DNA from 3 places in the Paenibacillus sp. FSL R5-0378 genome. Region 2 is predicted to be linked to each of the others. Evidence: riboswitches for the same ligand, from Rfam matches in the RefSeq annotation. Region 2 holds a riboswitch; each other region holds the start of a gene.
The links. Region 2 has a riboswitch for cyclic di-AMP ahead of MKY74_RS21185 (APC family permease). Riboswitches for the same ligand answer to the same signal wherever they lie in the genome.

Region 1 (7,608 bases), 680 kb from region 2:
CAAAGCAGGGCTCCAGCAGGAGCTCGGCTTGCCGGTTAAACCGGACGTGCCGCTCATTGCAATGGTGACCCGGCTGGTGGAGTCCAAGGGACTGGATCTCGTGACGCGGGTGCTGGACGAAATGCTGGATCACGACGACTTCCAGTTCGTCTTGCTCGGCACGGGCGACTCCGCCTACGAGCATTGGTTCCGCGAAGCGGCAGGGCGGCATCCGGACAACATGTCGGCGCAGATTACGTTCAGCGACGCCCTGTCACGCAAAATATATGCAGGCAGCGACATGTTCCTCATGCCGTCGAAGTTCGAGCCATGCGGCATCAGCCAGCTGCTGGCGCTGCGGTACGGCAGCATCCCGATCGTTCGCGAGACCGGGGGGCTGAACGACACCGTGCAGTCTTACAACGAGTTTACGGGCGAGGGCAACGGTTTCAGCTTCACGGCGTTCAACGCCCACGACATGATGCATACGATCCGCCGCGCAGCAGCGTTTTACCAACAGCCGGAGCATTGGAGCAAAATCGTGAAGAATGCCTTTGCCGGGGATTACAGCTGGAACATGTCCGCCAAGGAGTATATGGACATTTATGAACGCGTCACCGTTTAAAGCAAACGGAGCTGGTCCAGGCCGGCTCCGTGGTCATATTCACAGCCGCTAAGAATCCATATGGAAAAAGCCTTCCGGAACTCCGGAAGGCTTTTCGTTATGAAGAAACCGATTTATTTGGTGAGATTTCGGTACAAAATCCGGTACCCGTAAGGGTCCAGACTGACGTTCATCGTTCCGTTCTGTGTAGGCACATTGTCGCCCGATAAGGCGTCCTTCCAGTCATTCGTAACCATCGGGTGGGACAGCACTTGCGGCTTGTCGGTGTTGTTCATCCAGATGGTGAAATGAACCCGGCTGTCCATGCGCTCGTAAATAATGTTGGGATTGCCCGGTTCCGCCTTCAAAAAGCGGAAGCGGCCTTCGCGGAGCGCTTTGTTTTTTTTGCGCAGACCGATGAGCAGCTTGTAAAAATCGTACAGCTCGCGGTCCTGCTTCTTCGGATCCCACTCCATGCATTTACGGCAGTCCGGATCGCCGCCTCCGGTAAGGCCCACCTCATCACCGTAGAAGATGCATGGCGTCCCCATGAACGTGAACAGGAAGACGACCGCCAGCTTCATCCGGCGCTTGTCGTTGCCGACTCGCGTCAAGAGGCGCGGCGTATCATGGCTGCACAGCATGTTGAACACCACTTCGTTCGTCTGCTGCGGATAGCGCATCAGGATGGTGCCCATTTTGTTGGCGAACGTCAGTCCGTCCATGCCTCCGTTGAAAAACTCCAGCACCTTGTCGGCAAAAGGGTAGTTCATGACAGAGTCGAACTGGTCGCCCACCAGCCAGGCGAGGGAATCGCTCCACACTTCTCCGACGATATATGCGTCCGGATTGGCGTTTTTGACGACCATGCGGAAGTCCCGCCAAAAATGGTGGTCGACCTCGTTCGCCACGTCCAGCCTCCAGCCGTCCAGCTTGATTTCCTTAATCCAGTACTCGGCAACGTCCAGCAAATACTGCTTCACCTCGGGATTGGCCGTGTTGAACTTGGGCATATTGCCAAAGAAACCAAACGTGTCATACGTGGCGATCCCGTTCTCAACCCGAGCCGGAAACTGGTTGATATGAAACCAATCGGCGTATTTGGACTTTTCCCCATGCTTCAGGACGTCCTGGAACGGTGGAAACAGTTCGCTGCAGTGGTTGAACACGGCATCGAGCATGACGCGGATCCCTTTGCTGTGACAGGCTTCCACGACCTGCTTGAGCAGCTCGTTGTCCCCAAAATGCGGATCAACCTGCTTATAATCGACGATGTCGTATTTATGGTTCGACGGCGACGTGAACAAAGGTGTGAAATATATCGCATTAATGCCCAGATCGAGTAGGTCGTCCAAATGATCCAGGACGCCCTGCAGGTCGCCGCCGAAGAAATTGTCTGTTGTCGGCTGTCCTCCCCAAGGCTGTGTCCCTTTCGGATCATTGCTTGGATCCCCGTTTGCAAAACGTTCCGGCATAATTTGGTAAAAAATAGCATCCTTTGCCCAATCCGGCACCTTAAATACGTCGATCTCATGTATGTAAGAAAATTCGTAATAGCCGCCCGTCGGCGCCGGACAATTTCGGTACAGCCCGTTGTCGAGCATGTAAATCGTTTCTTTGCCGGAAGTGATCCGGAACGCATAGCTAAGACGCTTGTATTTAGGCAGCACGGCAGCTTCCCAATAATCGAACATCTCGTCGGTCGCGGCTTTTTCCATCGTAATTTCAAAATAGGTCGAATCCCAGTCGTATTTGTCTCCGGTCATCGCAACCACCGTATCCACGTCGTTTCGTTTGGTGCGGACACGCAGATGTATCGTCTTCGGATCGTATGCATAGGCCCATTTGTCCCGGGGGACATGGTATAAAGCTTCCAGCAGCATGACTACACCTCCATCAAATATCTAGCTATTTAATACCTCATTCCCGGAATGATGAACCATGGCTGCCGCCTTAATCTGACGTTTCGGTGAACTTTTTGCGTAGGAGTCCCCATTGCGTGTAATTACATAATAAGAAGCTTTTCTTTCAAAGGGTGCAGGTTTTTGAAGGGATTTATGCATCGGATTAGGAAGGAGACGGGCCTTGAAACGGTAAATACATATTTATTCCGAAAAAGAAGGGGAGGTGACTAAAAGAAACAATAGAACTAGGAATAAATGGTATTAAAAAGCTATAATCCGCATTATTCTGGCTATTTTGAAATGTATTGACCACTGTATGAAAATGTCATTGCATAATCATGCATTTTTATTGTATGATTAGAACCGTGGTTTTTCGGGCTGGGCCGGATACGGATCATGCCTTTGAACAACAATAAGTATCATTGAAATGGACAGGAGAGATAGATATGAAAAAATGGGGTATTCTAACGGCATGCATTCTGCTGGCAGGCTCCCTGCTTGCCGGATGCGGAAGCAAACCTTCGACTGAGGGCAGCACGGCAGCGGGCGAACAGCCGGCCAGCGGCAAGACGATCGTGCTTGGTACTAGCGCGGACTTCCCGCCGTACGAATTTCATAAAATGGTGAACGGCAAGGACCAAATCGTCGGCTTCGATATCGAAATCGCCAAGGAAATCGCCAAAGACATGGGGGCGCAGCTTGAAGTCAAGGACATGAGCTTTGATGCGCTTCTCGGCGAGCTGTCCACCGGCCGGGTAGATTTTGTCATTTCTGGCCTTACACCAAACGAAGAACGCAAGAAACAAATCGATTTTTCGAACAACTACTATAAGGCAGAGCAGGCCGTTGTCGTCAGAGAGGCTGACAAAGACAAATACAGCACGATGAAAGCTCTGGAAGGAGCTTCGCTCGGCATTCAGAAGGGTTCGATCCAGGAGGACATTGCCAAGACGATTCCGGGGGCGAAGATCACCGGCCTGGGCAAAATTTCCGACATTGTGCTTCAGCTGAATTCGAGCCGCGTGGATGCCTCCATCATGGAGAAACCGGTTGCCGAAGCATACATCAAGAACGTCAAAGGTTTGGTAATTGCGGATGCGGTTCCTGATTATAAGGAAGACGGCTACGCGATCGGGATCAAAAAAGGCAACACCGAGCTCGTGAACCAAATCAATAAAACGCTGGACCGTCTGAAATCCGAAAACAAGATTGAGCAGTACGTCGCCGAAGCGAGCGATTTGGCTGCACAGAAATAGAGGTTAAGCTGTCTGTTCTCATTTTATACATCGGATAAAATAGCGAAGCGAATTCGCTATTTTTTCTGTTCAATGATGGGTACCTTGTTTCAAATATGTCCCGATCTGTTGTATACAGGGAAAGGATGGGACAGGCAGGTATGATGACAAAGGAGGTTCTTGGGTCTTTATGAATATGTTCTCCGTTTTTTGGGATTACCGGACGTATTTTGCGACAGGTATCCAGTATACACTGCTCCTGGCGGCCATCGGCGTCTTCTGCGGCTTCGTGCTGGGCATTCTTATATCCTTGATGCGGATGTCCCGCTTTTGGCTGCCGAAGCTAATCGGTTCGGTATGGGTGGAAGTTCTCCGCGGTACCCCGATGGTTGTTCAGCTGTTTATTATTCACTACGGCCTCGTGGCCTTCGGGGTCAAATTTACGCCGATCGAGTCCGGTGCAATTACGCTGTCCATTAACAGCTCCGCGTACCTTGCGGAAGTGTTCCGTGCCGGAATCCAGGGGGTGGACCGTGGCCAGTCGGAAGCGGCCCGTTCCCTCGGAATGACGCGCAGCATGACGATGCGGTACATCGTGCTGCCCCAAGCTGTTAAAAGCGTGCTGCCGGCCATCGGCAATGAGTTTATTACGATTATCAAGGAATCATCCATCGTATCGTTTATCGGCGTCACCGACTTGATGTACCAGTCGGGGGCTATCCAAGGGATTACGTATGATTACCTCAGTCCGCTGCTGGTCATTGCGGCCATCTACTTCATTATGACGTTTACCCTGTCCAAGCTGCTAGGGGTATTCGAAAGGAGGCTGAATACCGATGATCAGCGTTAAAGATCTGCGCAAATCGTTCGGCAAGCTGGAGATTCTGAAAGGGATCGACATCGACATCGCCAAAGGCGAGGTCGTCGTCGTGATCGGCCCCAGCGGCTCGGGGAAAAGTACCTTTCTCCGCTGCCTGAATCTGCTCGAAACGCCAACAGGGGGGCAGATCACGTTTGAAGGCGAGCCGATTACGGACAAACGCCACAACATCAATGCCACCCGCGAAAAAATGGGCATGGTGTTCCAGCATTTCAATCTGTTCCCGCATAAATCGGTGCTGCAGAACCTCATGCTAGCCCCGGTTAAGGTGAAAAAGCAGCCGCCGGCCGAGGCGGAACGGATTGCCCTTGACCTGCTGCGCACGGTCGGATTATCCGACAAGAAGGATGCGTATCCGTCCCAGCTGTCAGGCGGGCAGAAGCAGCGGATCGCCATCGCGCGGGCGCTGGCCATGCAGCCCCACGTCATGCTCTTTGACGAGCCGACTTCGGCCCTGGACCCCGAAATGGTCGGCGAAGTGCTGGAGGTCATGAAGAAGCTTGCGGAGGGCGGCATGACGATGGTCATCGTAACCCATGAAATGGGGTTTGCCCGGGAAGTCGGCGACCGGATCGTCTTTATGGACGGCGGACAAATCGTCGAGCAGGGGACGCCTGCGGAAGTGTTCGGTAACCCACAAAACAGCCGCACGAAAGATTTTCTGAGCAAGGTTCTTTGACAAAGTGCCTGCATATAAAAATGATAAAGCCCTGGACGAGAATATTACTCATCCAGGGCTTTTTATGTACCTTTTCATGAATAAATTGTTAAAATGAATGAGGATTTTGTAACTATTTTAAAAGGAATTGAGCTGCTGCTCCCTTGCTTAAGTCAGCTAACAACCCTAAATAAAGCCTGATAATTCAAGACTTTTGGATTGGTAACATTTTCATGCGCACAGGTTACAAAATTGTGATATATTTGTTGAGCCGAAACTTTTCTAAGGTAAAGTGCGGGGGATGTAATTTGTGTACATAGTACGCTTGGGGTGAATCGCACCAATAGGGCGTAGGGTTGTCTCCTCAATCCGAATCCGACAGCTAACTTCGCAGGCATCACGACTTAAGGAGGAACCATGAAAAGATTTAAAGGAATCAAGACACTTGCAGCCATCATCGGCATTTCTCTGGCGGTACAAGCGGTACCCACGTTTGCGGACTCGGTCCATGTAGCGAAGGATGGAGACACCTTCTATACATTATCTAAACAATATGGCGTTAATTTGAATCAGCTGATGAATGCAAATCCGAGCGTAGAAGCAACCAATATTTATCCAGGCCTGAAATTAAACGTTCCCGGAGCAAGCACAGCCAAGGCATTTGCCGCAGAGGACAACGGCTCCATCATCACAGCAGCTTCCCTGAACGTCAACGGCGATGACAAAGTCGTGGAAGCATGGGGTAAAACCTTCAATTACTCCAAAACGCTGGACGTCCGAGCTACGGCTTATTCATCTGCCGCTAGCGAAAACGGCAAGTGGGGAGCAGTGGACTACTTCGGCAACCCGCTGAAGCTGGGAACGATCGCGGTTGACCCTTCCGTTATCCCGTTGGGAACGAAAGTGCTGGTTACCGGTCACAGCTTCCAAGGCCTTCCGAAGAAAGCCTTCGTAGCGACAGCTAAGGATACCGGCAGTGCGATTAAGGGGAAACGCATCGACATTTTCGTGCCGGGCAGCCCGGAAAGCGTTAGTGCCTTCGGGTTCCAGGACGTTGAGCTGTACTTCATTAAATAGTCAATGCTATTCATAATAACACGGAAAAACCGGCTTTTGTACTCAAGCCGGTTTTTTTTGTACGCTCAGCGCGTTACTTGTCTTTTGGAACGTGAAGTAACCTCGGCAGCGTGACGAATGAATAGCCTTTATTTTTCAAAGTCTGAATAATGTCCGGAAGGGCATCGATCGTACCGCTGAGATTGGACGTGGTTCCGCCTCCCGCATGCTGAAGAATGATCGAGCCTTGCCCAACGGTGGACAGCACGTTGCGCTTGACCGCTTCCTTGCTGATTCCTTTCCAATCCAGCGAATCGACGTTCCAGTTTACGATTTTGTAGCCCTGCTGCTTGGCCCAGCGCAGTTGGCGTTCCGTGATGTCTCCATAAGGCGGCCTGATCAGCTTGGGCTTATAGCCGACGATGCCGTAAAGCGTGTTCTCCGTCCGCTTAATCTCGGCTACATATTCGTCCATCTCCAATTTGTGAAACACGGGATGATTATAGGAGTGGTTTCCGATCACATGTCCTTCACGGACAATGCGCTCGACCAGCTCGGGATGCTTCTTCGCCCGGCTGCCCATCACAAAAAAGGTGGCTTTAATATGATGGGCTTTGAGCACATCCAGGATCTGAGGAGTAAACCTGGGATCCGGCACGTCATCAAAGGTTAGGGCCACCTCTTTGACGCGCGGACCGTGAATTTTGAACGTTTCGGGATATTTTTTGATCAGCTGGCCTAGCGTAAGGATCTGCTGTTCCTTCCGCTTTTCTTTCGCCTCCCGGCTGCTGGTTTCCCGTGCAGGTTCGGAACCTGACGAATGTTCCGGGGGTTCACCGCCTTGAGCGGCGGCTGCCGGCCACCCGGACTGCCAAGGACAGATCAACAACAAGATCAGCAGGGAAGACAGCAATGTGCATAACAGCTTCTTTTTCATCCGTCTCGACTCCTTTCCACCGCGGACAAACAGCGAAAGCATGATTTATCCTTGTTATGTCCATAAGTTGATGCAATTATGTTGCTTTAAATCAGTTGCTGGGCCACATTTTCATATCGTTCGGCAAAGCGTGTATAATAGAACTGATGGATTACGGTCGCTGTTCGTTGGCCGTAACCGCGAGGTATGGACGATTGAACGGCGGCGCTGCAATCATATAACCCTGTTGTCATATAGGCTTAATCACATACAACATAAAGGAGACACGAAGCAATGGCAGATCTATTTACACCTTATGTACTTAAAGGATTATCTCTGAAAAACCGGATTGTTATGCCTCCGATGTGCCAATATT
Region 2 (7,608 bases):
GGAATTGCTGCCCGGAGGCTTATTTTTATCCCTTATGGAGATTCGGCCTATTCTTACCGGGTGGAGGGAGAAAATGGGACGCGATCCTATCTGAAACTGTTTGACCATAGCAATGACAGCCACCGCCAAAGCATCCTTCGCTGCAGGCGTTATGTGCCGTTTATGTGGGAATTGCATCAGACCGGCCGATTTATGGAATTGCCTTGTCCATTCCGAACCTTAAGCGGTGCTTTTCTGCTTTCCCTTCCTGATTGCACAGCGGTGCTGTTTCAATTTATCGAAGGAGATACCTTAGCTGAGGCTTACCCTTTTTCCAAGCATAACTTGGAGCGTGTTGGACGGCTGGCGGCGCGGATTCGGAAGTCGACTCCTTTCACTACCACATCCGGCCTTGCGGTTGAAACGTATGATGTCTCCTTTTCCGAGCATTTGATCCAATGCCTGGAGCAGCTTGAACATCTTCAGCCCGGTGCAAATCCCGCTAGCCAGCTGCTGCGTGAGCTTGTTATCCCTCAGCAAACGCGCATAACCGAGCTGTTGCACCAGATCACAGGGGTTCGTGAACGTCTCGTACTTGACCCGGCCCCCAATGTGCTCTGTCACGGTGATCTGTGGGGAGGGAATCTGATGGAGACCGCAGACGGACGGCTTGTCGTCCTGGACTGGGAAGCAGCCATGCTCGCGCCCCCAGAGCTGGATATCGTGGGGTATATCGGGGACGGACTGGGTCATTTTCTCAAAGGGTATGAGCAGGAACTAGGTCAACAGATGGAGCTGAACCCGGATTTACTGCGTTATTATGCATACCGCCATCATTTGAGAAACCTGACCCATTGGTGCATGAATATTTTGCAGCGTGACCTGGAGCCAGACCAGCTGGATAACGACCTCGAAATGGTCCGGCATCACTGCTTGAACCGGCTGGATACCGTAGAGGCTTCGCTGAGGAATGCGGCGGATCGAAATATATAGAAGTCCGATATGAATTTAATAGCGTAAACAAGCGATATGCACAGCTACAGCCAGAAATTAATAGAGTGCCGCCAATGTAAGCGTTGACATGAAGTTCTTTTGAATTTTTTCATACGTATCTCAAACCGTTTGCTTCTTTACAGCAGGTATCCGGAAGGAGTAAGATTCAATTCGTAATCGTGAACTTGTGAACCTGAAACGTAGTACTCCTTGATCGCTGAATTCTGAAATCAGGAGCGGGGGAACCAAAGGGAGGAAGCTAAGCCTTCGTCCCAGGGGTGAATCACTTGATGTTCATTTATTGAGTGTAGGGATACTTTCGGTCCCGAATCCGTCAGCTAACCTCGTAAGCGTTATGAAAGAGGGATTTGTCGTGCGCGTAAAGCCACGGGAAGGTCCAGCTTTCCTGCGGCTTTTTTTGTTGTGCCCAAAAAGGGTTGAACACGTGTCTAACGGGTACATCATGAGCATTTCAACTCTAACACTGGCGGTGACAAACATTTTATGGCAGCATTGAAAAGACTTTTGATCGGACGGCCGCTGAAGTCTACCGAATTGGGAGAACAAAAACGGAATAAGAAAAAAGCTTTGGCCATTCTATCCTCCGATGCGCTGTCGTCCGTAGCGTATGGGCCGGAGCAAATTTTGCTGGTTCTGGTTACGGTCAGCACGGCGGCGTTCTGGTATTCGATACCGATCGGAATCGGCGTACTGATTTTGCTGGCTGCACTCATTTTATCCTACCGGCAGATCATCTTCGCTTATCCGCATGGCGGCGGCGCTTACGTCGTCTCCAAACAGAATCTGGGAATCTATCCCGGGCTGGTGGCCGGCGGATCGCTGCTGGTAGATTACATTCTGACTGTTGCGGTCAGCGTTTCGGCGGGCACGGACGCGCTGACTTCGGCGTTTCCGGCGCTGCATGAGCATACGGTGGGGATTGCCGTCACCTTCGTCATCCTCATCACGCTGCTGAATTTGCGGGGCGTCACCGAGTCCGCCTCCATCCTGGCTTATCCGGTGTATCTGTTCGCCTTAGCGCTGTTCATTTTGATCGGCGTCGGTATGTACAACATCGTGACCGGTCACGTTTCACCGCATTTGCATACGCCGGTCGGGACGCCGGTGGCGGGAATCAGCCTGTTCCTGCTCTTAAAAGCTTTTGCCTCGGGCAGCTCCGCTCTGACCGGGGTCGAAGCGATCTCGAACGCCATCCCGAACTTCAAGGATCCGGCTCCGAACAATGCGGCCAAAACCTTGATGGCAATGGGGATTCTGCTGGCTGTACTCTTCTCGGGCATCGTATTTCTTGCTTATTATTTGGGTATATCCCCAAATCCCCAGGAGACGGTCGTATCCCAGATTGCCAATCAGACGTTCGGACGGAATTTTATGTACTTTTTCATCCAGGGCACGACGGCACTGATCTTGATCCTGGCGGCCAACACCGGATATTCGGCGTTTCCGCTGCTGGCGGTCAATTTAGCCAAAGACCGGTTTATTCCCCGGATGTTTACTGTCCGCGGTGACCGTTTGGGATATTCGAACGGAATCATCATCCTTGGGCTACTGTCCATCGTGCTGATCGTCGCTTTCCACGGACAGACGGAACATTTGATCCCACTGTACGCGGTAGGGGTATTTATCCCTTTCACGCTCTCGCAAACGGGAATGATCGTCAAGTGGATCCGGGAAAAACCGCAGGGTTGGGTGACGAAGCTCGTCATCAATACGATCGGCGCGCTGATCAGCTTCACGGTGTCGGTGATGTTCTTCGCAACCAAGTTTGCGCAGATTTGGCCGGTACTGATCTTTTTGCCGCTGATCGTGTATCTGTTCCACCGGATCAAGAAGCATTATGAGGCGGTTGGCGAGCAGCTGCGGCTGTCGACGTGCGAGCCGGCGGTACCGATTGAAGGCAATGTGATCATTCTCCCCGTTTCGGGCATTACGCATGTCGTGGAGCATTCCCTGAATTATGCGAAGTCGCTGGCGGCGGATCAGATCATTGCGGTATATATTCCGTTTGAACGTGAAGAAGAGAACCGGTTTGAGGAAAAATGGCAAAAATGGCGGCCCGACGTGCGCCTTGTGACGCTGCATTCTCCGTACCGGAGCATCATTCATCCGCTTAGCAAATTTATCGATACGGTGCACCGGAAAGCCAGCGAATCCAACTACCAGGTCACAGTGATCATTCCGCAGTTTATTCCAAAGCGGAGCTGGCACAATCTGCTGCACAACCAGACGAGTTTGATGATCCGGACTTATCTTTTATTCCGCAAAGATGTTGTTGTGACAACGGTACCGTATCATTTAAAAAAATAGCGATTCAGATGGTTCAAACCATTCGTAATGAGGCCCCGGCATCTGTGCCGGCGGTCTTTTTTTTTGCGTAAAAGCAGCGGATATATAGGAAGGGAAAGAGTAATCCCGTGGGAGTAATGGCTTGAGTGTAATGGCTTATGAGTAAGGGCTTATTTCCTTCAGAGTAGGGGATCCGTATATTTTCACGATGTGCAGAGTGTCAAAGGATTAACGCAACAAAAATTCATCCATTGCGTCTAATCAACGTATATAGAACAGCAACAGGGGTGGAACAGATGAATGTGAAACTAATAACGATATTCGGTGCCGTACTCGGTTCTGTGCTCGTATGGGCAGGAAGCGCAGCTGCGGAAGAACGATTTAGCGATCTGCAGCACTCGAAGTGGGCGGAAGACGGCATCACCTATATGGCCGAACGGGGAACCGTCGCTGGATACGGTTACGGGAAGTTTATGCCCGAAAGGCAAGTCACAAGAGCGCAGGCCGTTACTTTCATGGTGCGGGAGCTTTATCCGCAGGAGCTGCAGCAAGAAGCGGGCGGCGGCATGACCTATACAGATGTGCCTAAGAACCATCCTTTTTATCTTGAAATTGCCATTGCCGCAAAACATGGGCTGGCCAGCGGATTTCCTGACAGCACCTTCCATCCGGATGCACCGATGAGCCGTGCCGAAACGGCGGCGTTTCTTACACGGGCCTATTCACTCGTAAAAGGCCAGCAACCCGTAACAATAACGGATACAGCAAAGCATTGGGCGGCAGCGCCTATTCTCATCATGAGCTCCAACGGATTGATCGGCGGATATTCAGATAGCACCTTTCGTCCAGACCGATCTGTGACGCGTGCGGAGTTTGCCGTATTTATGTCACGGGTCATTCGCTTCGAACGTCAAGGGGCCATTCAGGCACAGGATTGGGATAAGCTGATGTCCTATATGACGGTCAGCGAGCAGGTCGGCCAAATGCTCATGCCAGACATCAGGCAATGGAACGGGCAAGTGACGACTGCGGTCAATGAAGGAGTCAAACGCAGCATCCATGATCAGGATTTGGGCGGACTTATTCTTTTTGATAAAAATATCGTAGACGCTCGGCAGGTCACCACTCTGACGCATGATCTGCAGATGGAGGCAGGCGATATTCCGCTGTTCCTTGGCATCGACCAGGAAGGCGGCGTCGTTAAACGAATCCCCGGAGGTACGAATCTGCCGGGTCAAATGGCGCTCGGCGCAACCGGAGATACAACGCTCGCCGAAGCGGCCGGACGGCTGACCGGGGAAGAGCTAAAGGCGCTCGGGCTTCAGGTCAATTTTGCGCCGGTGCTCGACATTAACAGCAACCCGGATAATCCGATTATCGGAATGCGGTCGTTTAGCTCGGATCCGGATTTGGTGACACGACTGGGTCTCGCAGAGATCCAAGGACTACGGCAATCGGGAGTCATCGCGGGGGTTAAGCATTTTCCAGGCCATGGCGATACGGTAGTAGACTCCCACTTAGGAATGCCGGTGCTTTCACATGATCGGGAGCGGCTCGATGCCGTTGAGCTCAAACCGTTTCGGTCTGCCATCGATAACGGAGTAGAGATGATCATGACCGCACATATTGCGTTTCCAGCAGTAGACAACGAACACGTCACATCACTTAAGGACGGAAGCAGCGTACCGATCCCTGCTACGTTATCCAAGAAGGTGCTGACCGGACTGCTCCGGGGGGAGCTTGGATATAAAGGCGTCATCATTTCCGATGCCTTCACGATGAATGCGATCGCGGAGCATTTTGGCGCAAATCAAGCGGTGATACGTGCCGTTTCCGCAGGTGTGGATATCATCCTCATGCCGCAAGATCCGGCAGCCGCGCACCAAACGCTGGTGAACGCGGTGAAGAGCGGGGCGATACCGATCGAAACCATCCATTCGTCAGTGAAACGGATTTTGGAGCTGAAAGCGAAATACGGTTTGTTTGACCGCAGCGAAAGCCTTACACAGCAATTGGCTGCGCTTAACGGTGTCATTGGTTCCGAGAAGCATCGTACAGTGGAGCAGGAAATCGCACAGCGAGCGGTCACCTTGTTAGCCGGCCGTGACGGTGCGCAGCCGGATTCCGTTCGTCAAGGCGATCGGGTTGCGATTGTCGCAGCCGATGAGGAGCAGGCGAAGCAGCTCGAGAGACAGCTGATGCAAGCCGCAAATAACCTGTCGCTGAAAACAGTAACAGCCCTAGTCGGGCAAGGAAAAACGAATGAGGCGCTTCAGGCGGTGGATCAAGCGGATTACGTCATCCTGGCTTCATATCAGTTCCGTAACGTGGCCAGTCAATTTGGCTGGGCCGATTATCAAACGTTGATCGATGAGATGAACAAACGTAACAAACGTTATACGCTGTTATCGCTGGGCAATCCATATGAAATGATCTACATTAAGAACATACGTTCGGGGATCGCGGTTTATGGTAAGCAGGAGCCAAATACAGCCGCCGGGATCAAAGTGCTGCTAGGCCAACTGAAAGCCGGCGGGGTGCTGCCGGTGACAATGAAGTAATTTGTATCAAGATGGTGGTTATTTGGCCTAACCGGTTTTAAATGGTTGGTTAAATAAAAACAACTTAGCAATATTTTAGCCGCGCGTAAGCGCGGTTTTATTGTACTTTTTTTAAATAGACGGTAATAAATGATCAGGCTCATTAATATAGGAACGATTTAGTTAAGATGCTGTCCATGAATATCAGCGGTGCAAATCTATAACTGGGCGATTGTTCGATGACGTAAGATTTTAGTTTAAAAGCTAAGCCAACTGACACTAACACTAACACTAACACTAATGTACAATGAAGATCATTCGTAACGAAAATGATGAGTCTAATTGATAATAAGTTTATCGCGGAGCTTTTTGGAACTTGGGTAGAGGATGTGATGGAACAAGCGCCGCATACTGAGTAGTGACTAAGATGAATAGATGAATGAATAGATGAATCTGCAAGGTGCGTGCCATCTTTATAATTTATAATTACGTAAAATAATAATTTGACGAATAAATAAATATAAGTTATTCTGTACTTAAGGAGGTTTTAGCAATAAATGGATAAAAACACGAAGCTGCATTACATGAAACGCGTTGACGATAAATGTGCGGAGCTTCCTTGGTACGTGACCGAATACATCGATAGCCGCAAACGCAAGCTGTCGCACACGACGCTGCTGAATTACTGCCACGATTACCTTATCTTTTTTGATTGGCTTGTGGCTGAGAAACAGGCTGCGGATGATCGCAAAGACGTTGAATTGAATGTTCTGGAATCACTGACCGTGCGCGAAGTCGAAAATTTTCTGTCATTTCTGGAGTATCAGCTGGGCAACAACAAATACACGATCAACCGGAAATTGTCGGCGTTAAAGTCGTTGTTTGATTACCTGCAAAACAAGGCTGAAACGTCGGACCTCAAGCCGTATATTCAACGAAATGTGATGGCTAAGATCGACTTTAATTCCATTAAGGAAAGCCAAGAAACTGTGGCGAACCGCATTGAGGGCAAAATTTTACGTGAAGACGATTTTGAGAAGTTCCGGCAGTTTGTGGCACATGATTTCGGTGAACTGAACAAAAGCAACAAACGTATGGTCCGGTTCCACGAATTTAACCGTGAGCGGGATACGGCCATCGTATCGCTGATCCTCGGGTCAGGACTGCGTTTATCCGAGGTAGCGGGAATCAATATTGAGGATTTGGATATGAACAAAGGCCAAGTGCGCGTACTGCGCAAAGGCAACAAGGAACAATATGTTTATTTTAGCCAGCAAGCCTTATTAGACCTGGAAAGCTACTTAAAAATCCGGGAAACGCGATATGTACCGGAAAAATCGGAAAATTACTTATTTATAGCAGCGCCAATCGGCCGCAAAGGCAAAAGCCGGCGGTTAACACCGAGATCGATTGAAAAGCTGATCGAAAAATACGCTGCAGCGTTTGGTAAACCGGCACTGACGGTGCATTCACTGAGACATTCCTTCGCAACCCGCTACCACCTGGAGAACAACGATGTGCCAAGGCTGAAGAACCAGCTGGGGCATTCATCGATCCAGACGACGATGATCTATACGCATTTAACGGATGAAGAGATGAGAAAAGCCGTTAACAATATGGATAAGTGATGAAGTAGTGTGAATATATAATAGTAGAAAAATTGGCCGTCATCGGCCATTTCTTTGGTGCTTTTTCACAAAACTCGTATTTTGTACATATATCTACTAATCCGCTATCGCCGATTTCGCCACTAATCCCCCGTTTCTTACGAAGATTGAAAGCGCTTTCC
Region 3 (7,608 bases), 2.7 Mb from region 2:
AAGCCGGATGCCGCCAGCATCCTCACCGGGTTCATCCCGACGGCCGATCTGGTGACCGATCATCAGAAGCTCTATATCGCCATCGGCATCCTTGGCGCGACCGTTATGCCGCATAACCTGTACCTTCACTCATCGATCGTGCAGACCCGGCAGTACGAAAACACCGACAAGGGCAAGCGGGAAGCCATCAAATTTTCCGTGTGGGATTCGACGATTGCGCTGACGCTTGCCCTGTTCATCAACGCGGCGATCCTGATCGTCTCGGCGGCGACATTCCACAAGGCGGGGATGACTACCGTCGCCGACATCAGCGATGCGTACCATCTGCTGACGCCGCTGCTCGGAACGACGCTCGGAAGCATTTTGTTCGCCGTCGCCCTGCTGGCATCGGGCCAGAACTCGACGCTGACCGGCACGCTCGCCGGACAGATCGTCATGGAGGGCTTCCTGAACCTGCGGCTGCCGTCCTGGCTGCGCCGGCTGATCACCCGGATGATTGCCATCATCCCGGCGGTCATCGTAACGGCCATCTACGGCGAGAGCGGCACCGAGGATCTGCTTATTCTGAGCCAGGTCATCCTGTCCCTCCAGCTGCCGTTTGCAGTGGTTCCGCTGGTCAAGTTTACTAGCGACAAGAAACTTATGGGCAAATTCGTCAATCCGGTTTGGGTCAAAATATTGGCCTGGGTCGTGGCGGCATTTATCATTGTCCTGAACGTGTACCTTCTGGTTCAGACCATTTTCGGTTAATAGCACCGGACACAAAATAAAAGCCCCGTATCTCATGGATTCCATGGATACGGGGCTTTTTAAAATATCAGGACTTGCCAAGCTCGCTCAGGACCAGGTTCAGCTTCAGCACATTGACCCGCTTCTCGCCGAATACGCCGAGGTCCCGGCCCTCTGTGTTCCGCTCAACGAGACGGTCCAGCTCATCGGCCGAAACGCCGCGCAGTTTGCTGATCCGCGGTACCTGAGCTTTCGCTGATTCGGGTGTAATATGGGGATCCAGCCCGGAGCCCGAGTTGGTGATCAGGTCCACCGGAAGCTCGCTGACCGGCACATCAGGGTTGTTCTTTTGCCAATCCGCGACCGAGGCTTGAACCCGCTTCAGCAGCTCGGGATTGGACGGGGCATAGTTGTTCGATCCCGAACCCTCTGCCTTGTAATCAATGCTGGAAACCCGCCCCTGGAAGAAGGAAGGGTCCGTAAAGGACTGGCCAATCAGCTCGGAACCCACGACCTTTCCCGTGCTGTCCTTTAGCATGCTGCCGCTCGCCTGGTTTGGAAAGATCAGCTGGGCCAGGCCGGTGCTCACCAGCGGATACGCAATCCCGCATAGGACGATCAGCACCAGACTCGTGCGAAGGGCGACACCCCACAAGGAACCGTTCCACTTTTCTTCGCCGATCGCCGTCGTCACCGTCGTTTTCATATCGTATCATCCCTTTTTCATAATCTATCTATCGCCTATCCATTTCTTTAGTTCATTCTATCTAAATCCACAAATGGACCACTAGATCAATCAGCTTGATGCCGATAAAGGGCGCAATCACGCCGCCAAGACCAAAGATCAGCAGGTTGCGGCTGAGCAGGCGCGACGAGCTTATCGGCTTGTAGGCCACCCCTTTCATCGCCAGCGGGATGAGCAGCGGGATAATGACCGCATTGAAAATCAGGGCGCTTAAGATCGCCGAAAGCGGCGAGCCGAGCTTCATGACGTTCAGCACGTTCATTTCCGGGATGGCGGCCATGAACATGGCGGGAATGATGGCAAAATATTTGGCCACGTCATTCGCGATGCTGAACGTGGTAAGCGCGCCGCGGGTCATCAGCAGCTGCTTGCCGATGGCCACGACCTCGATGATCTTCGTCGGATCGGAATCGAGGTCGACCATGTTGGCCGCTTCCTTCGCGGCCGCCGTGCCGCTGTTCATCGCGAGCCCGACGTCGGCCTGGGCCAGCGCCGGCGCGTCGTTCGTGCCGTCGCCGGTCATGGCGACCAGCTTCCCTTCGGCCTGCTCGCGGCGGATGACCGCGATTTTGTCCTCCGGCTTGCTCTCGGCGATAAAGTCATCGACGCCCGCCTCCTGGGCGATCGTAGCCGCAGTCAGCGGGTTGTCGCCGGTACACATGATCGTCTTGATCCCCATCTGCCGGAGCTGGTCAAAGCGTTCCTTCATGCCGGGTTTGACCGTATCCTTCAGGTGAATCAACCCGTAAATACGGCTGTCCACAGCGACAGCCAGCGGCGTACCGCCTTCCGACGCGATTTTATCGGATTCCATATCCAGATCCGCCGGAATACTTCCGCCTTGGGCCTGCACCCAGCGCTTAACCGCGTCCACCGCCCCTTTACGGACATGCCGCCCATCCACCAGGTCGATGCCGCTCATCCGCGTCTCCGCCTTGAACTCGATAAACTCTCCAGCGGCGGCCGCTTCCGGATGAACCTCTATCGACTGCTTCTTCACCAGTTCCAGCACGGAGCGGCCTTCCGGCGTCTCGTCTTTAACCGAGCTGACGGCCGCCCAATAGGCGGTTTCCGCATAATCCGCGTCCCCCACCGGAATGAACTGGCTCGCCATCCGGTTACCGAAGGTAATCGTACCCGTTTTATCCAAAATGATCGTGTTGATGTCGCCGGATGCCTCGACGGCTTTCCCCGACATGGCCAGCACGTTGAACTGCGTAACCCGGTCCATGCCCGCGATGCCGATGGCGGACAGCAGCCCGCCGATCGTCGTCGGAATGAGGCACACGAGCAGGGAGATCAGCACCGGGATATCCAGCGAAATGCCGAAATACTTGGCAATTGGCGCTAACGTGACGACCACAATCAGAAATATCAACGTTAATGTTGTAAGCAGCGTGTTAAGAGCAATTTCGTTAGGTGTTTTCTGGCGCGCCGCCCCTTCGACCAGGGATATCATCCGGTCCAGGAACGATTCGCCTGGATCGCTTTTGATCATCACCTTGATCTGGTCGCTGACGACGCGAGTTCCCCCGGTGACCGAGCTGAAATCGCCGCCGGCTTCTTTGATCACCGGTGCCGATTCGCCGGTAATCGCCGATTCATCCACCGATGCAAGACCTTCGATGACTTCCCCGTCACCCGGGATCATCTCTCCCTGGGAGACGATGACGACATCGCCTTTGCGCAGCTCGGCCGAACTCACGACCTTGATCTCGCCGCCCACCATTTTGTTCGCCGTCGTGTCTTTTTTGCTCTTCTTGAGCGTATCGGCCTGGGCCTTGCCCCTGCCTTCCGCCAGCGCCTCCGCGAAATTCGCGAACAGGACGGTGAAGAGCAATATCAGAAACACGGTCAGATTAAACCCTATCCGTCCCTCGGTATGAAAATAAGAGGGAAAAAGAACCATCAGCAGCACAACGAAGGTGCCGACCTCCACAACGAACATGACCGGATTTTTCATCATTACGGCCGGGTTCAGTTTCATAAAGCTGTCTTTCAGCGCCTGTTTGGCAATGCCGCCAGACAGCATACTTTTGCGTTGTCCGCTCATGACTTGCTCCACCTCTTTAGTTAAGTGTTAAAAATTCGGCGACCGGCCCCAAAACGAGGACCGGAAGGAACGTCAGCGCTCCGATCAGCAGCACGGTTCCGGTCAAAATGCCGGCGAACAGCTTGTTGTCGGTCCGGAAGGTGCCCTGAGTCTCGGCGACCTTCTGCTTCACCGCCAGCGAACCTGCAACGGCGAGCAGCGCAATAATCGAAATATATCGGCCGAGGAGCATCACCAGACCGGTGCTGACGTTCCAGAATACGGTATTGTCTGCCAATCCCTCGAACCCGGAGCCGTTATTCGCCGCCGAGGAGGTGAACTCATAGAGCGACTGGCTCAAGCTGTGATACGAAGGATTGGAGAAGGCGTCGGTACCCAGGTGCGTCATAAACGAAATCGCCGTCGGAGCAAGAATAATGAAGGGATGCATCAGAATCGCCACCGCGATCAGCTTCATCTCCCGGGCTTCGATCTTCCGGCCCAGAAATTCCGGCGTCCGGCCAACCATCAGGCCGCAGATAAATACGCCGAGGATTGCATACATGATCATATTGACGAAACCGACCCCCTTGCCGCCGAACACGACGTTCAGCATCATTTCGGCCAAGGGCGCAAGTCCTCCCAGCGGCGTCAGCGTATCATGCATGTTGTTGACCGACCCCGTCGTTGCGGCGGTGGTGACGGTTGTGAACAACGCGGACTGCGCGATGCCAAAGCGCACCTCCTTGCCTTCCATGCTGCCGGCCGAGCTGTTGATTCCCAATTGGTTGATCAGCGGGTTGCCGGCTTTTTCCGAGAAATACGTCAGGCACAGGAACGCTACGAACAGCGTCATCATGACGCTGAAAATCATCCAGCCCTGCTTCTTGTTCCGGGCGAACCGTCCGAACGTGTAAGGCAGTGACGCCGAAATTGTCCACATGCTGAGAATTTCGATCACGTTGGTCAGCGGGCTTGGGTTCTCGAACGGATGGGCCGAGTTGACACCGAAGAAGCCTCCCCCGTTCGTTCCGAGGTGCTTGATCGATTCCAGCGAGGCTACAGGACCCAGCGGAATCTGCTGCACGCCGCCTCCCAGCGTTTGCACGGCCCGCATCGGCTCCAGCGTCTGCGGCACTTTGAGCCCGACCAGCACCAGGGTTACGATGAGGGCAAGCGGCACGAACAGGCGGACATGCGCCTTGATAAAATCCTCGAAGAAGTTCCCGAGCCCCTCACCCCTGCGGGTGATGCCGCGCATAAAAGCAATCGCGATAGCCAGGCCCGAGGCTGCCGAGGTAAACATCATCATCGTGATGACGATCATTTGGCCAAAATAAGACATGCCGCTCTCTCCGCTGTAATGCTGGAGGTTCGTGTTCGTCATAAAGCTGATGACCGTGTTGAAGGACAGGCTCGCCTCCATATTGCCGATGCCGTTCGGGTTGCCCGGAAGGGCGCCCATCGTTCGCAGCAATATATAGCTGATCGCTACCAGAAAGATATTGGTTGCGATCATGCTGAGCGCGTACTTTTTCCAATTCATGCTGCCCCGCTGCTTCAGCCCGATGATCCGGTATAAAACTCTTTCCACGCCGCCGAAAATCCGGTCCGTCCGGTTCGGTTCATTGGAGAATATATGATATACGTAAGTGCCTACCGGCTTCACGAGCAGCAGGAGCACGAAAATGACGATACAAATTTGCAAAATATCCAAGGCTGGCTTCCCCCTCTTACGAGCATGTTCTGCTTTGGCCCCTTGAGGCTTACAGATTTAAAATACCGGTCAAAATTTTTCCGGATGGATCAAGGCGTAAACCAAATAGATAAAGACAAGCACGGCGAATGCCCCAACGACAATCATTGGTCTTTGCCCCCTTCTTCCACCACTTGGCCGCACCAATGAAAAAATAACAAGAACACGCCAAAGGTGGCAGCGAGCGCAAGTATCATATATACATCCATCATCGTTTCCGGTCTCTCCTTTGCATGGTTAGAATCATCTTTATTTCAGTAAAAATCCGACTTCGCCGTTTAAGGTATAAATGATGTGATCTGCACCAAGCCCCCGGTAAATGCCGGGTGAGCTGCCCCTCTGCGTAATGACATATACCGGTTCCGACGTCCAGGGACGGCAGATCTGCAAATAGCGGCAGGTCAGGTTGAGGCTGCTTTCAAAAAGAAAGATTTTGCCGACCTCCATTTCGGGCACCACCCAATCCTCCGCGTGATTCGTATTCAGCCGGATGATCCGCTGCACCCCCATTTTTCTCAAGAGGCGTTCCTCCCGGGCACTGTTGGTCAGAACGGCAAAGGGCCTCTTCCAATACATCAGCAGCTTGATAAAATTGCGTCCCGCCTCGTTCGGCGCGGTCACGATGACGACGTTGTCCATTTCAAAGGCTCCTCCTGTGCGGCAGCCGCGAATACGCAAAAGAAGCCGCAGGGAAAGAAGGACCTTTCCCGCGGCTTCTTGAATGTGGACGAATATGAAGGATCGTCCTATATTCAAAATGCGCACGACAAGTGCTGTCTCTCTCCCGTTACGCTGACGAGGTTAGCTGTCGGATTCGGGCGTGAGAGTCGCCCTACCTTCCGGTACTTACCGTACCGGAAAGATTCACCCCGGCGGCTTCCATTCCAGGCGGCCGCTGTGGTTCCCCCGCTCCCGGCCGTTTCCGGCCGAAATTAAGCGTTATTGATAAGTGTATGTGATTGTGATGAATGCTCTCTTTTGTTCCAGTAAGCTAAAAAAGGGTAAAAAAAAACACAGAGGCCAGCTGATCCCCCTGTGATCCGAAAGTTTATTCGGGTCGCAAGTTTCATCATTCCTCTCTCAAACGACGCTTACGAGGTTAGCTGACGGATTCGAGCGGTGAGAGTCGCTCTACCCGGCCGGATCCATGGCATCCGTAGCCGGGATTCACCCCTGCGGCTGGCAGCAGACCCCCGACTCTCACACCGGTTCGCTGCTCCATGGCACGCGTTTGGTTCCCCCGATTTCCGCGCTTTTTTGCGGAAACTCAGCGATTAGTAATGGAAACTGTATTGAATACGCTCTGAATCATACACCCGCTCCTTCCAAGCTGTAAAGGCAGTCTAAAAATCATGAACCGCGAATTTTGGAACATTCAGGACCTTATTAGCGCTTACATTTTGGCTTTTTGACTTCTACCTCTTCCATGCTCCCGATTTGGCGCATTTATGGAATCCAGGTCATTAAGGGACACTGGCTCGCAGGAATATCCGCATTGACATTACAGTTCAATCGTTTAAAATTAAATTGTGTGCTTGGTAAATGATTCGGCTGGATGATGATTCATAGCAGCACAAAAGGAGGAGGATGGCAGTGAGCGTCTATGATTTTCAAGTGAACACGCTGCGCGGTAAAGAGGTATCGTTAAAGGAATATGAAGGTGACGTGCTGCTGATCGTGAACACGGCCAGCAAATGCGGATTTACGCCGCAGTTTCGCGGGCTGCAGGAGCTGTACGACGAGTTCGGCGACCATCATTTTCAAATTCTCGGTTTTCCGAGCAACCAGTTTGCCAATCAGGAGCCCGGTACCAGCGAGGAGATCGGCGAATTCTGCCAGATGAATTACGGGGTCACGTTCCCGATGTTTGAGAAGATCGACGTCAAGGGCAGCAACGCCCACCCACTGTTTCAATACCTGACCCGGGAAGCGCCGGGCGTGCTCGGATCGAAAGCGGTCAAGTGGAACTTTACCAAGTTCCTGGTCGACTCCAAGGGCAGGGTCATCAAGCGTTACGCGCCCAAAACGACACCGGACAAAATCGAAAACGACATTCGCAAGCTGCTTGCATCCGGAAAAAGCGAATAGGCAAATCAGCTCTACAAAATAACGCTACTTGCTGCGATCCGAAATTCACTTGCTTTGCGGGAACCCAAAATATACGAAAATGCATTAAGCAACAAAAAAAGCTTCCCTGGATTTCTCCAAGGAAGCTTCTTTCTGTGTTCATAGATGCGGTAGAGAGGACTCGAACCTCCACGGGCGTACGCCCACTACCCCCTCAAGATAGCGTGTCTGCCATTCCACCACTACCGCATATCCAAAGTTCATTTAGCGAACTTTTTT

Region 1: linked by a shared signal. The riboswitch ahead of MKY74_RS24290 (3D domain-containing protein) and the one ahead of MKY74_RS21185 (APC family permease) in region 2 are both predicted to bind cyclic di-AMP.
Region 3: linked by a shared signal. The riboswitch ahead of MKY74_RS08505 (hypothetical protein) and the one ahead of MKY74_RS21185 (APC family permease) in region 2 are both predicted to bind cyclic di-AMP.

Annotation. Positions count from the first base shown of each region.
Region 1 covers NZ_JBBPAY010000001.1:5,255,777-5,263,384, reverse strand. The annotation lists gene glgA (glycogen synthase GlgA) at 1-604, shown strand, start outside; gene MKY74_RS24310 (alpha-glycosidase) at 718-2,466, opposite strand; gene MKY74_RS24305 (transporter substrate-binding domain-containing protein) at 2,934-3,743, shown strand; gene MKY74_RS24300 (amino acid ABC transporter permease) at 3,913-4,572, shown strand; gene MKY74_RS24295 (amino acid ABC transporter ATP-binding protein) at 4,559-5,281, shown strand; cyclic di-AMP (ydaO/yuaA leader) riboswitch at 5,520-5,674, shown strand; gene MKY74_RS24290 (3D domain-containing protein) at 5,678-6,337, shown strand; gene MKY74_RS24285 (polysaccharide deacetylase family protein) at 6,411-7,253, opposite strand; gene MKY74_RS24280 (NADH:flavin oxidoreductase/NADH oxidase) at 7,527-7,608, shown strand, end outside.
Region 2 covers NZ_JBBPAY010000001.1:4,577,035-4,584,642, forward strand. The annotation lists gene MKY74_RS21180 (phosphotransferase) at 1-972, shown strand, start outside; cyclic di-AMP (ydaO/yuaA leader) riboswitch at 1,178-1,341, shown strand; gene MKY74_RS21185 (APC family permease) at 1,477-3,300, shown strand; gene MKY74_RS21190 (glycoside hydrolase family 3 N-terminal domain-containing protein) at 3,576-5,840, shown strand; gene xerS (tyrosine recombinase XerS) at 6,377-7,447, shown strand; gene MKY74_RS21200 (MFS transporter) at 7,480-7,608, shown strand, end outside.
Region 3 covers NZ_JBBPAY010000001.1:1,837,039-1,844,646, reverse strand. The annotation lists gene MKY74_RS08525 (Nramp family divalent metal transporter) at 1-750, shown strand, start outside; gene kdpC (potassium-transporting ATPase subunit KdpC) at 818-1,435, opposite strand; gene kdpB (potassium-transporting ATPase subunit KdpB) at 1,497-3,527, opposite strand; gene kdpA (potassium-transporting ATPase subunit KdpA) at 3,544-5,223, opposite strand; gene kdpF (K(+)-transporting ATPase subunit F) at 5,293-5,370, opposite strand; gene MKY74_RS08505 (hypothetical protein) at 5,512-5,901, opposite strand; cyclic di-AMP (ydaO/yuaA leader) riboswitch at 6,039-6,211, opposite strand; cyclic di-AMP (ydaO/yuaA leader) riboswitch at 6,335-6,545, opposite strand; gene MKY74_RS08500 (glutathione peroxidase) at 6,856-7,350, shown strand; tRNA gene MKY74_RS08495 (tRNA-Leu) at 7,496-7,578, opposite strand.